One region of the Pantoea sp. SO10 genome, then DNA from elsewhere that is predicted to be linked to it. Evidence: riboswitches for the same ligand, from Rfam matches in the RefSeq annotation. Region 1 holds a riboswitch; the other holds the start of a gene.

What was found. A riboswitch is a leader RNA that binds a small molecule or an ion and turns the genes downstream of it on or off. The one in region 1 is predicted to bind thiamine pyrophosphate.
Region 2: linked by a shared signal. The riboswitch ahead of FCN45_RS21700 (FAD-dependent oxidoreductase) and the one ahead of thiB (thiamine ABC transporter substrate binding subunit) in region 1 are both predicted to bind thiamine pyrophosphate.

What each region holds. Positions count from the first base shown of each region.
Region 1 covers NZ_CP040095.1:727,101-733,117, reverse strand. Annotated here, with positions in the region: gene sgrR (HTH-type transcriptional regulator SgrR) at 1-736, shown strand, start outside; TPP riboswitch at 772-867, shown strand; gene thiB (thiamine ABC transporter substrate binding subunit) at 914-1,900, shown strand; gene thiP (thiamine/thiamine pyrophosphate ABC transporter permease ThiP) at 1,900-3,486, shown strand; gene thiQ (thiamine ABC transporter ATP-binding protein ThiQ) at 3,470-4,171, shown strand; gene FCN45_RS03290 (DedA family protein) at 4,168-4,932, opposite strand; gene polB (DNA polymerase II) at 5,097-6,017, shown strand, end outside.
Region 2 covers NZ_CP040096.1:472,543-478,559, forward strand. Annotated here, with positions in the region: gene FCN45_RS21680 (MFS transporter) at 1-1,180, shown strand, start outside; gene FCN45_RS21685 (LysR family transcriptional regulator) at 1,285-2,166, opposite strand; gene FCN45_RS21690 (pirin family protein) at 2,290-3,015, shown strand; gene FCN45_RS21695 (6,7-dimethyl-8-ribityllumazine synthase) at 3,145-3,582, opposite strand; TPP riboswitch at 3,758-3,877, shown strand; gene FCN45_RS21700 (FAD-dependent oxidoreductase) at 4,007-4,951, shown strand; gene thiS (sulfur carrier protein ThiS) at 4,935-5,132, shown strand; gene FCN45_RS21710 (thiazole synthase) at 5,136-5,894, shown strand; gene FCN45_RS21715 (HesA/MoeB/ThiF family protein) at 5,906-6,017, shown strand, end outside.

The DNA.
Region 1 (6,017 bases):
CGAGCTGGTGTATGCCGGAGTCAAGTTGCAGGGCGAAACCGCCGATGAAAAATCGGAAGAGAGTCGTCTGGAAGAAGGCTGCTACTTCTTGCTGTACGATCAGCGCTCCGAGTTGGGTCGCGATGCGCATTTCCGCCGCTGGGTAAGCTATCTGTTTAATCCCATCGCCTTACTGAATCATGCAGGCGTCGGCTATCAGCGTTACTGGTTCCCGGCTTATGGCTTGCTGCCGCGCTGGCACCATCGCCGCGATCTCACCTCCGCCGATAAACCGGCAGGCTTAACTCAGCTGACGCTGAGCTGGTACAGCCATCACGTTGAGCATGAAGGTATCGCTAACGCGCTACGACCGCTGCTGGCGCAGCAAGGTGTCGAGCTAATTACTCGTGTCGTGAGCTACGAAGCGTGGTTCGAGGGCGAAGGTGAAAGTGATATCTGGCTTGGCAGCGTCAACTTTACCCTGCCGCTGGAGTACGCGCTGTTCGCGCAACTGTTCGAGCTGCCGTTGATGCATCACTGCATCCCGATTGACTGGCAAGCCGATGCCGCGCGCTGGCGGCAGAAAGCGTTACCGCTGGCGGAATGGAGCAAACAGCTGATCGACCGCGACTATCTGCATCCGCTGTTCCATCACTGGCTGCTACTGGAAGGGCAACGCAGTATGCGCGGCGTGCGGCTGAATACGCTCGGCTGGTTTGACTTCAAATCAGCCTGGTTTGCACCACCGGAGCTGTGATCCTTTCGCGCTGTCATATAAATGTCTAGAATGAGCCGTTCTCAACGGGGTGCCTTGATATCAGGGCTGAGAGAAACCCGTCGAACCTGATCCGGCTAATACCGGCGTAGGGATTTGAGATGCCTCACTCCTCAGATCCTTTGCGACTCAACATCTCTTCTCCTCAAGGAGCGCAAAGTGTTAAACAAAGTTCTGCCTATGTTGCTGCTGGTTACGGCACCGGCTTTCGCTGCCAAACCGGTTCTGACTGTTTACACCTACGATTCGTTCTCTGCCGATTGGGGCCCCGGCCCGGCGGTAAAAAAAGCCTTTGAAGCGCAGTGCGACTGCGAGCTGAAGTATGTGGCGCTAGAAGATGGCGTATCGCTGCTCAATCGCGTGCGCATGGAAGGCAAAAACAGCAAAGCCGATGTGGTGCTCGGGCTGGATAACAATCTGGTGCAGGCAGCGGAGAAAACCGGCTTGTTTGCCGAAAGCAGCATCGATACCCGCAGCTTAAAACTGCCGGATGGCTGGAACAATCAAACCTTTATCCCGTTCGATTATGGCTACTTCGCTTTCGTCTACGATAAAAACAAACTGAAGAACCCGCCGAAAAGCCTGAAAGAGCTGGTCGAAAGCCCGGAAAAATGGCGCGTGATTTATGAAGATCCGCGTACCAGCACGCCGGGTCTTGGCCTGCTGCTGTGGATGCAAAAAGTGTATGGCGATAACGCAGCTGATGCGTGGCAGAAGCTGGCGCAAAAAACCGTTACCGTCACTAAAGGCTGGAGCGAAGCTTACGGCCTGTTCCTGAAAGGCGAAAGCGATCTGGTGTTGAGCTACACCACGTCTCCGGCTTATCACATTATCGAAGAGAAGAAAGAGAACTACGCCGCGGCCGAATTCAGCGAAGGCCACTATTTACAGGTGGAAGTCGCCGCGCAGCTCGCCAGTAGCAAACAGCCTAAGCTGGCGCAGCAGTTCATGCAGTTTATGGTTTCTCCGGCCTTCCAGCAGACCATTCCTACCGGCAACTGGATGTATCCGGTGATCAAAAGCGATCTGCCAGCCGGTTATCAAACGTTGCAGGTGCCCGCGAAGGCGTTGCAATTCACGCCAGCCGAAGTCGCCGACCATCGCGCCGCGTGGATCAGCGCATGGCAAAGCGCCGTTAGCCGTTAATGCCCGGCTGGTTGATTCCCGGCAGCGCCATCGCGCTGATGCTGTGCGCGGTGGCGCTGCTGGCGTTTGGCGCATTGGTGGTGGTCGCTCCGGCCACCGACTGGCGCGCGCTACTCGACGACAGCTATTTGCATCATGTGCTGCTGTTCTCGTTTGAGCAGGCGCTGCTGTCGGCGCTGCTGTCGGTGCTGCCCGCGATCCTGCTGGCGCGCGCGCTCTATCGCCGCCGTTTTCCGGGACGCAATCTGTTGCTGCGCCTGTGCGCCATGACGCTGGTGCTGCCGGTGCTGGTGGCGGTGTTTGGCTTGCTCAGCGTGTACGGTCGCAGCGGCTGGCTGGCACAACTGTGCGCGACCATCGGCTTTGACTACCACTTTTCGCCGTATGGCCTGCAGGGCATTCTATTGGCGCACGTCTTCTTTAACCTGCCGCTGGCGACGCGCCTGCTGTTACAGGCATTGGAGAACATTCCCGGCGAGCAGCGGCAAGTCGCCGCCCAGCTTGGCCTGCGCGGCTGGAATCTGTTTCGCTTGCTGGAGTGGCCGTGGCTGCGCCGTCAGATTCTGCCGACGGCGGCACTGATCTTTATGCTCTGTTTCGCCAGCTTCGCCACGGTGCTGGCGCTGGGCGGCGGACCACAAGCGACCACGCTGGAACTGGCGATCTATCAGGCGCTGAATTTCGATTACGATCCGGGCCGCGCGGCGCTGCTGGCGCTGTTACAGCTCGCTTGCTGTTTGCTGCTGGTGCTGCTGAGCCAGCGCTTTAGCAAAGCCATTCCCACCGGCAGCCAGAGCATTCGCGGCTGGCGCGATCCGCAGGATTCATGGCAGGCGCGCATCAGCGATACGGTGCTGATTGGCCTGGCGCTGCTGCTGCTGTTACCGCCGCTGGCGGCAGTAATCGTCGATGGTTTGCGCGGCGGCGTTGCCGGTGCGCTGCAACAAGCGGCGCTGTGGCAAGCCACCTTTACCTCGCTGCGTATTGCCGTGGGCGCCGGCGTGCTCTGCGTGGTGCTGACCATGATGCTGCTGTGGAGCAGCCGCGAACTGCGGCAGCGCCAGAACAGAGTCGCCGCGCAGGCGATGGAGATGAGCGGCATGCTGATTCTGGCTATGCCGGGCATTGTGCTGGCGAGCGGTTTCTTTCTGCTGTTCAACGCCACCGTGGGGTTGCCGCAGCGCGCCGATGGTTTGGTGATCTTCACTAACGCCCTGATCGCCATTCCTTATGCGATGAAAGTGCTGGAGAATCCGATGCGCGATATCAGCGCCCGTTACAGCCAGCTCTGCGCTTCACTCGGCATCTCCGGTTTCAACCGCTTGCGGCTGATTGAGCTGCGCGCGCTGAAACGCCCGATTGCTCAGGCGCTGGCGTTTGCCTGCGTGCTGTCGATTGGCGATTTTGGCGTCGTCGCGCTGTTCGGCAGCGCCGATTTCCGCACGCTGCCCTTCTATCTGTTCCAGCAGATTGGCGCCTATCGCGGTGCGGACGGTGCCGTCACCGCACTCCTGCTGCTGCTGCTCTGCTTACTACTTTTTACTCTGATGGAAAAATTACCGGGTCGCCATGCTGACACTGAATAACCTCACTTACTTTTATCAGCATCTGCCGATGCGCTTCAGTTTTGCGGCGCAGGCGGGTGAACGTCTGGCGATCCTCGGTCCGAGCGGCGCGGGGAAAAGTACTTTACTGAGTCTGATTGGCGGCTTTTTGCCGATCAATCAAGGCGCGCTGGTGATGAACGGCGTTGATCATACCCACAGCGTGCCGTCGGCGCGCCCGGTTTCCATGCTGTTCCAGGAGAACAATCTGTTTCCGCATCTCACGGTGCAGCAAAACATGGCGTTGGGCCTACATCCGGGCCTGAAATTGACGCGCGAACAGCAGCAGCAAGTGGTGGATATCGCCGAGCAAACCGGCTTGCAGGCGATGCTCACGCGTTTGCCTGGTCAGCTTTCCGGTGGACAGCGTCAGCGCGTGGCATTGGCGCGCTGCCTGCTGCGCAATCAACCGATTTTGCTGCTGGATGAACCCTTCTCAGCGCTGGATCCGGCGCTGCGCAACGAGATGCTGCAGCTGGTACGTTCGGTATGCGAAAACCGCAACATCACCTTGTTGATGGTGTCGCACAGCCTGGAAGATGCTCAGCAGATTGCGCCGCGCAGTTTGGTGATCGTCGACGGGCGCATCTATTGGGATGGCAGTACAGAGAGTTTGGTGCGCGGTGAAAGTGCCGCGGCCGCCATCCTTGGCGTGACAGCGCGTTAAGCGAAGAAAACTTTCCACAGCAGGTGGCGGAAGATTGGCATCATCGGATGGAACTGGATTGCGATAAACGCGCCCAGGCCAATCGCCGCCATCAACGGTGCCAACCAGCGCAGACGCGATGCAGGCAGATACTTTGTCGCCCAATCCATCGTTTTACCGCTGCGCGACCAGCGCCACAGCAACCAGCCACCGACCCACAGCAGCAGCGCCACCAGCAACAGCAGCCATTTAAAGCTGCCGCCCTGCGCGGCCTGCGGTACATCAATCGCCACGCCCGCCAGAATGCCCGGCATCAAATACGCGGGCGGCCAGAGGATGCAGCCAATCAGGTTAGGCGGCAGGAATTTGCGCACCGGCAACTCCAGCATGCCCGCTGCCAGCGGAATCAGCGGACGCGTCGGGCCGACAAATCGCCCCACCAGAATGGTGAACATGCTGTGTTGATGCAGCGCATGCTCGGTTTTATCCAGCAAACCCTTGTACTTTTTCAGATATTTCCAGCGATGCAGCGGCCCCTGAAACTTCCAGCCGATGCCGTAAGAGACCCAATCGCCGATTAAACAGCCAACGAATCCGGCCGCCCACGCAGGGTAAAGACCAATTTGTCCGCTTCCGACCAGCGCCCCAAGGCTGGCCATTAATACCGTGCCCGGCAACAGCAATCCCACGAAGGCCAGCGACTCAAGAAAGGTCACCAGCGCCACAGCGATCAGCGCGTACTCCAGCGATTGCGAAAACAGGTGTTGAATCCAGGCTTCCATAAATATCCTCTGCGGAATATAGAGGCTGGATTGTCCAGAGCATGCAGGTAGCCGTCAAGGCAAGAATTGTAGAACGATGTTGACAAAGTGGTGACAATTTCGCCTGCAGGACACTGTATAAACATCCATGTTATACTCAATGCAATTCATTCTCTGGAGTTCACGTGACCGATCCGCGCGCAGGTTTTCTGCTTACCCGACATTGGCGAGATACGCCGACCGGCAGCGAAGTGGTGCTGTGGCTGGCCACCGACAGCGGCCCGCAGCGGCTGGTGCTGCCTGCCCAGGAATCCGTGGCGTTTGTGCCTGAAGAGTTTCGCACGCCAACCGAAGCGCTGATCCGCGACGAACGCCATACGCGCCTGCAAACGCTGGAGCTGAAGGATTTCCGCCGCCGCCCGGTGTTTGGCCTCTATTGCCGCAGCAATCGTCAGCTACAAAATCTGGAAAAGCGCCTGCGTGAAAACGGCATTCCGGTCTATGAAGCGGATATTCGGCCACCCGAACGCTATTTGATGGAGCGCTTTATCACCGCGCCGGTGTGGTTTAGCGGTGAAACACGCGGTGACAGCGTGGTCAACGCGCGTCTGAAACCGCATCCTGATTACCGTCCGCAGCTGAAATGGGTATCGCTGGATATCGAAACCACGCAGCACGGTGAGCTCTACTGCATCGGGCTGGAAGGCTGCGGTCAGCGCCAGGTTTACATGCTCGGTCCGCCCAACGGCGATGCCAGCACGCTCGATTTTGAACTGATCTATGTTGATAGCCGCCCGCAGCTGCTTGAGCAGCTCAACGCATGGTTCGAGCGGCATGAACCGGATGTGATTATTGGCTGGAATGTAGTGCAGTTCGATCTACGCGTACTGCAGAAACACGCCGATCGCTACGGCATTCCGCTGCGTTTAGGGCGTCAGAAGCAGGCGCTGGAGTGGCGCGAGCACGGCTTCAAACCTGGTGTGTTCTTCGCGCAGGCAACGGGCCGCTTAATTATTGATGGTATCGACGCGCTCAAATCCGCGTTTTGGGATTTCCCGTCATTCAGCCTCGAAGCGGTCTCTCGCCAGCTGCTCGGTGAAGGCAAG
Region 2 (6,017 bases), on a different replicon from region 1:
GCGTCAGAGCGTGCTAAAAGCTTTGTTCGCGCTCGGCACCGGCGGCTTTGCCATTGGTACCGGCGAATTCGTCATCATGGGACTGCTGCCCGATGCAGCCAAAGGTCTCAACGTATCGATCCCCTCGGCCGGGCATCTCATCAGCATCTATGCGCTGGGCGTGGTAATTGGTGCGCCGCTGCTGGCGGTGCTGGGCGCGCGCGCTTCACGTCGTAATTTCCTGATGACGCTAATGGGCCTGTTCGCCGCCGGCAACCTGCTGAGCGCCATAGCGCCGGGATACTACTCGATGCTGCTGGCGCGTTTCCTCGCCGGTTTCCCACATGGCACCTTCTTCGGCGTGGCGGCGCTGGTCGCAGCCGGTTTGGTTGAACGGCGCAAACGCGCGCAAGCGGTCTCGATGGTGCTGTTCGGCCTGACCATCGCCAACTTACTCGGCGTGCCCGCCGTCACCGCTATCGGCCAATGGTTTGGCTGGCGCGATGCCTTCGCCATTGTCGGCGGTCTGGCGCTGGTGACCTTGCTGCTGATCTGGCTGTGGGTGCCAAACGTGGCAGGCGACAAAAATGCCAGCCCGCTGCGCGAATTGTCGGCGCTGACGCGCAAACAGGTTCTGCTGACGCTGGCGATTGGCGCGGTGGGCAGCGGCGGTTTGTTTTCGGTGTTTAGCTACGTGAAGCCGACCATGACCGAACTGGCGCAGATGCCGGTGAGCTGGATCCCGGCGGTGCTGGCGTTGTTTGGTTTAGGCATGATCATCGGTAACATCGCCGGCGGTCGTCTGGCCGATCGCGGCATTGAAAAGACTATCCGCATTTTGCTGATCTGGTCATTTTTGGTGCTCAGCGCCTTCGTATTTGCCGCGCATTATGCGCTGGCTGGTGCCATCAACGTCATGCTGGTGGGCACCATGGTGGCGCTGGCGGCGGTGTTGCAGATCCGTTTGATGGATGTCGCCGGAGATGCGCAAACCATGGCGGCAGCAATGAACCATTCGGCGTTTAACCTCGCTAACGCGCTTGGTGCATGGCTGGGTGGCGTGACCATTTCCGCTGGTCTGGGATGGCAATCCACCGGTTGGGTAGGCGCGATTCTGGCGGTGTTGGGTCTGCTGATCCATGCGGTGGCGATGCGCGATGCACGTCGTAAATCGATTACCTTCGCGCACGAAAGTCATTAACACCCAACCTACCGTTGCGGCGCGATATATTACGTATTGCCGGGATGGGCACATTGCCGCCCTTGATATGCGCAATAGATCGTGCCGCAACGGGTAATTAATTTTTACGCCAACTTCTGCTGCAAAAATGTCATAAACACCCGATTGATCTCACTGCGCTGACGGTGCTGCGGATAGAGCGCATTAAGATGGAGCGAGGTCGGCTGCCACTCTTCCAGCACCTTCACCAGCTCACCGCTCGCCAGCGCTGGCGCCACAATAAACTCTGGCAGCATAATCAGACCCAATCCGGCCACTGCTGCGTCGCGCAGCATTTCCCCGTTATTACTCACCATCGGCCCATGCACACTAATCACTTTGCGCTGGTCGCCGTTAAACAGTTCCCAGCCGGTCTGGCTTTCGCGCCCGTAGCGCAGACATAAATGCTCGCTCAACTCCTCTGGCGTTCGCGGTGCGCCTGCGCCTGCGCCCTGCAGGTATGACGGGCTGCCGCAGATCACGCGGCGAAACTCGCCCAGTCGCCTGGCGATCAAACTCGAATCTGGCAGCGTACCGATGCGAATCGCCATATCAAATCCTTCACCCACCATATCGACATGCCGATCCGCCAGTTCAACCTGAAACTGCAAACCCGGATGCTGGCTGAGAAACTCGGCAATAAACGGCGACAAATGGCTGATACCAAACGACATCGGCACGCTCAGGCGGAAGCTGCCCTGCAGCACCTGACGACGCCCCGATACCGCCAGCTCGGCTTCCTGCACATCATCAAGAATGCGCTGCGCGTGCTGCGCAAACAGCTGGCCGTTATCGGTTACCGACAACTTCCGCGTGTTGCGATTCAGCAGGCGCGCGCCAAGCGACTCCTCCAGCGCGGCGATGCGGCGGCTGACATACTGCTTCGACAGCATCAGCTGTTCGGCCGCAGCGGTGAAGTTACCGGCTTTGATAACGGCAACATAAATACGGAGATCTTCAATCTGCATATTGTCCACTTATCGGTGACAGTCATTGTCATTATGACGCATTGTTAGGCAAATCAGTTTACGTATACTTGTTTGCAACGGGAAGGGCAATCGCCCCCCAACAGCAAATTTGAGGAGCAGACCATGATTGAACAACGCCTGTCAGAACAACGCGGAGTGGGTGACCACGGTTGGTTGAATTCGCATCATACGTTCTCTTTTGCCAGTTACTGGGATCCAAAACAAACCGGCTTCTCAGACTTGCTGGTGATCAATGATGACCGCGTTGCACCGGGTCGCGGTTTTGGTGCGCATCCGCACAACAACATGGAGATTATCTCCTACGTGCTGGAAGGCGCGCTGGAGCATAAAGATTCCATGGGCACCGGTTCGGTGATTGTGCCGGGTGATGTGCAGCTAATGAGCGCCGGCAGCGGCGTCACGCACAGCGAGTTTAACCACTCGAAAACGGACAACGTGCACTTCCTGCAGATCTGGATTGTGCCTGGCGAACGTAATTCGCCTCCCGGTTATCAACAGATTTCAGTGTCGGAACGTGACAAACGCGGTCAGCTGCGCCTGATTATTTCGCCGGCAGGGGATAACGGTTCACTCAGCGTGCGTCAGGATATTCGCGTTTATGCCGGATTGTTCGACGGTGTCGAGCAGCAAACCTTCGCGTTGGATGGCGATCGTTACGCCTATATTCACGTGGCACGCGGCAGCATCGAAGTGAACGGCGTGAAGTTCAAAGAGGGCGACGGTGCACGCGTTCGCAACGAAAGCGCGCTGCAGTTTGCTAACGGTGATGATGCGGAAGTGCTGGTGTTTGATCTGCGTCCGCTGGAAGTGAATCATCCACAGCGTTAATGACGAATAGCTGATACTTTATTCGTAAGACTATTTTACGAGATGATTAGCACTATTCTGAAAATGAGCCGTTGAAGGTCATCATAAATAAAAAGGGAGCGCCTGAAGAGGTGCTCCCTTTTTAATGCATCAATCAATCGACAAATTATGGATCGCTAACACCGCGCGTGCCGCTTCTTTGCCTTTCTTAATAAAATGCTCGGTATAGAAGTTTTCAATCACATCAACCGGCTGGAAGTTATGTGGCGTTAATGAAACGGAGAACACCGGTACGTTGGTGGTCAGCTGCACATTCATCAAGCCATCAACCACCGCAGCGGCAACGAAATCATGGCGATAGATACCGCCGTCAACCACCAGCGCAGCGCAGACGATCGCATCGTATTTGCCGGTTTCGGCCAGACGCTTAGCCAGCAGCGGCATTTCAAATGCGCCAGGCACTTCCAGCACTTTTAATTGTGCTTCTACGGATTGATCGGCTAATTCTTTTTCAAAACCCACCAGGGCATTATGGACAATTTCTTTGTGCCAGCCGGCTTTAATAAATGCAATTTTAATATTGTTCATGGTTATTCCGACATCACCTGTAATGTTTTCTTGCGCATAAAATAATGTGTTTGTATACCATATGTTACGTTTGTGATCCACAAAGCCTAAGTAGCGATAAATGCCGTGATGCTAAATGCCACGTAAAGCATCCGGTTATTCCGCGCTTGACGGCGACCATCGCCTGCAATACAAATAGACGCGTCGGGGGAGTCTCGCCAAAGAGACTGAGAGGCTAATAGCGCACTGCGCGGTTTAGCGACCCTTTGAACCTGACCCAGTTGATACTGGCGTAGGAAGACTGACAGTCTTGTTTTTTGGGCTGTCTGGCGCTCAAACAATCTCGATGGACGCGCCATTTCCCTTCTCCTGTATCTGCGGGTCTCAGCTAACACTGAGAGGCCGATGTGAATTCCCCCTGTTTGAACATCCTGGAACCGGCGCTGTGAGCCGCTGGAGCGTGCTTGGCTGCGGCGTGGCGGGCCTATGCGTAGCCACTTTGCTGGCGGAACGCGGTGAAGGCGTTGAGGTGATGGGCGATGACGCGCGCCGCCCGGCATCGTGGTTTGCTGGCGGCATGCTAGCGCCCTGGTGTGAAGCCGAAAGCGCGCCGCGCGATGTTATCACTCTTGGGCAACACGCCGCCGCGTGGTGGCAACAGCGCGTCAGCAGCGTCGAGCATCAGGGCACGTTGGTGGTTGCGCCGCCGCGCGATAGCCTGGAACTCAATCGTTTCGCCCGCATGACCGAGCAGCATCAATGGGTCGATCCCGCCAACATTGAACCGGCGCTGGAAGGGCGCTTTGCGCGCGGTCTGTTTTTCGCCGGGGAAGCGCATCTCGATCCGCGTCTGGCGTTGCAGGAGATGCGTGACGCGCTGATCGCGCGCGGCGTGTCATTCAGCAATCACGCGCCGAGCGGCCAGATTATCGATTGTCGCGGCATCCACGCCGCGCCGCATCTGCCGCGCCTGCGTGCGGTGCGCGGCGAGATGCTGATTTTGCACAGCGATGAAGTGCAGTTTTCCCGCCCGATTCGTCTGCTGCATCCGCGTTTTCCCTGCTATCTGGTGCCGCGTCGCGGCGGCCACTTTATGCTCGGCGCCACCATGATTGAGAGCGACGATGCCAGCGCCATCAGCGCGCGCGCCATGATGGAGTTACTCAGCGCCGCCTATGCCATCCATCCCGCCTTAGCCGAAGCGCGCGTGATTGAGAGCGGTAGCGGGCTGCGTCCGGCCTATCCGGCGAATCTGCCGGAAATCCACTATCACAATCACACTTTTTATCTCAACGGCATGTATCGCCACGGTTTTCTGCTGGCGCCAATGCTGGCAGAGCAGCTGATGCAACGCATTTCTGGGGAACTCAACAATGAATATTCAGCTTAACGGCCGCGCCATCAGCACCCAGGCAACAAGCCTGAGCGAATTGCTGATCGAGCAGCAAATTGATGTGGCCTGCGTCGCCACCGCCTACAACGGTGCGTTTGTGCCAAAAAGCCAGTACGACACGCAGCGGCTGGATGAAGGTTGCCAGCTCGAAGTGCTGTCACCGATGCAGGGAGGTTAAGCGATGTTTTACGATTTTGAACCGCAATCACGCTTCCTGCTCGGCACCGCCGGTTATCCTTCGCCCGCCATTTTGCAGCAGGCGATTGCCGCCTCCGGCACCGACATCATCACCGTCAGTTTGCGGCGCGAAGGCGCGGCGGGCGCGGCATTCCGCGAACTGCTGACTGGGCTCAACATCCGCGTGTTACCGAATACCGCCGGTTGTCACACGGTAAAAGAGGCCGTCACCACCGCGCACATGGCGCGCGAACTGTTCAACACCGCGTGGATCAAACTGGAAGTAATCGGCCATGCCGACACGCTGCAACCCGATCCTTTCGCGCTGGTGGAAGCCGCGCGCATCCTCAGCGCAGAGGGTTTTCAGGTATTTCCGTACACCACCGAAGATCTGATCGTTGGCGAAAAGCTGCTGGCGGCGGGTTGCGAACTGTTGATGCCGTGGGGCGCGCCGATTGGTTCCGGCCAGGGTTTGCGCAACATCGATGGCCTGCGCGCCATGCGTGCGTGGTTCAGCGACATCCCGCTGATCATTGATGCGGGCATTGGCGCGCCGTCGCAGGCGGCGCAGGCGATGGAGATGGGCTTCGATGGCATTTTGCTCAACACCGCCGTCGCCAAAGCCGGCGATCCAGTCGGCATGGCCCACGCCTTCCGGCTGGCGATTGAAGCCGGACAGGCCGCGCGCGCTGCCGGACTGATGGAGAAGCGCGATATGGCAGCCGCGTCCACGCCGATCTTCGGTCTGGCAAATCTGAGTTGAGGCAGCCAACTATGCAACGTTATCAACGCCAGATGATGCTGGCGGAAATCGGCGAGGCAGGGCAGCAGAAACTGCTCGACGCGCGCGTGCTGGTGGCGGGCGCGGGCGGATTAGGCGCCACAC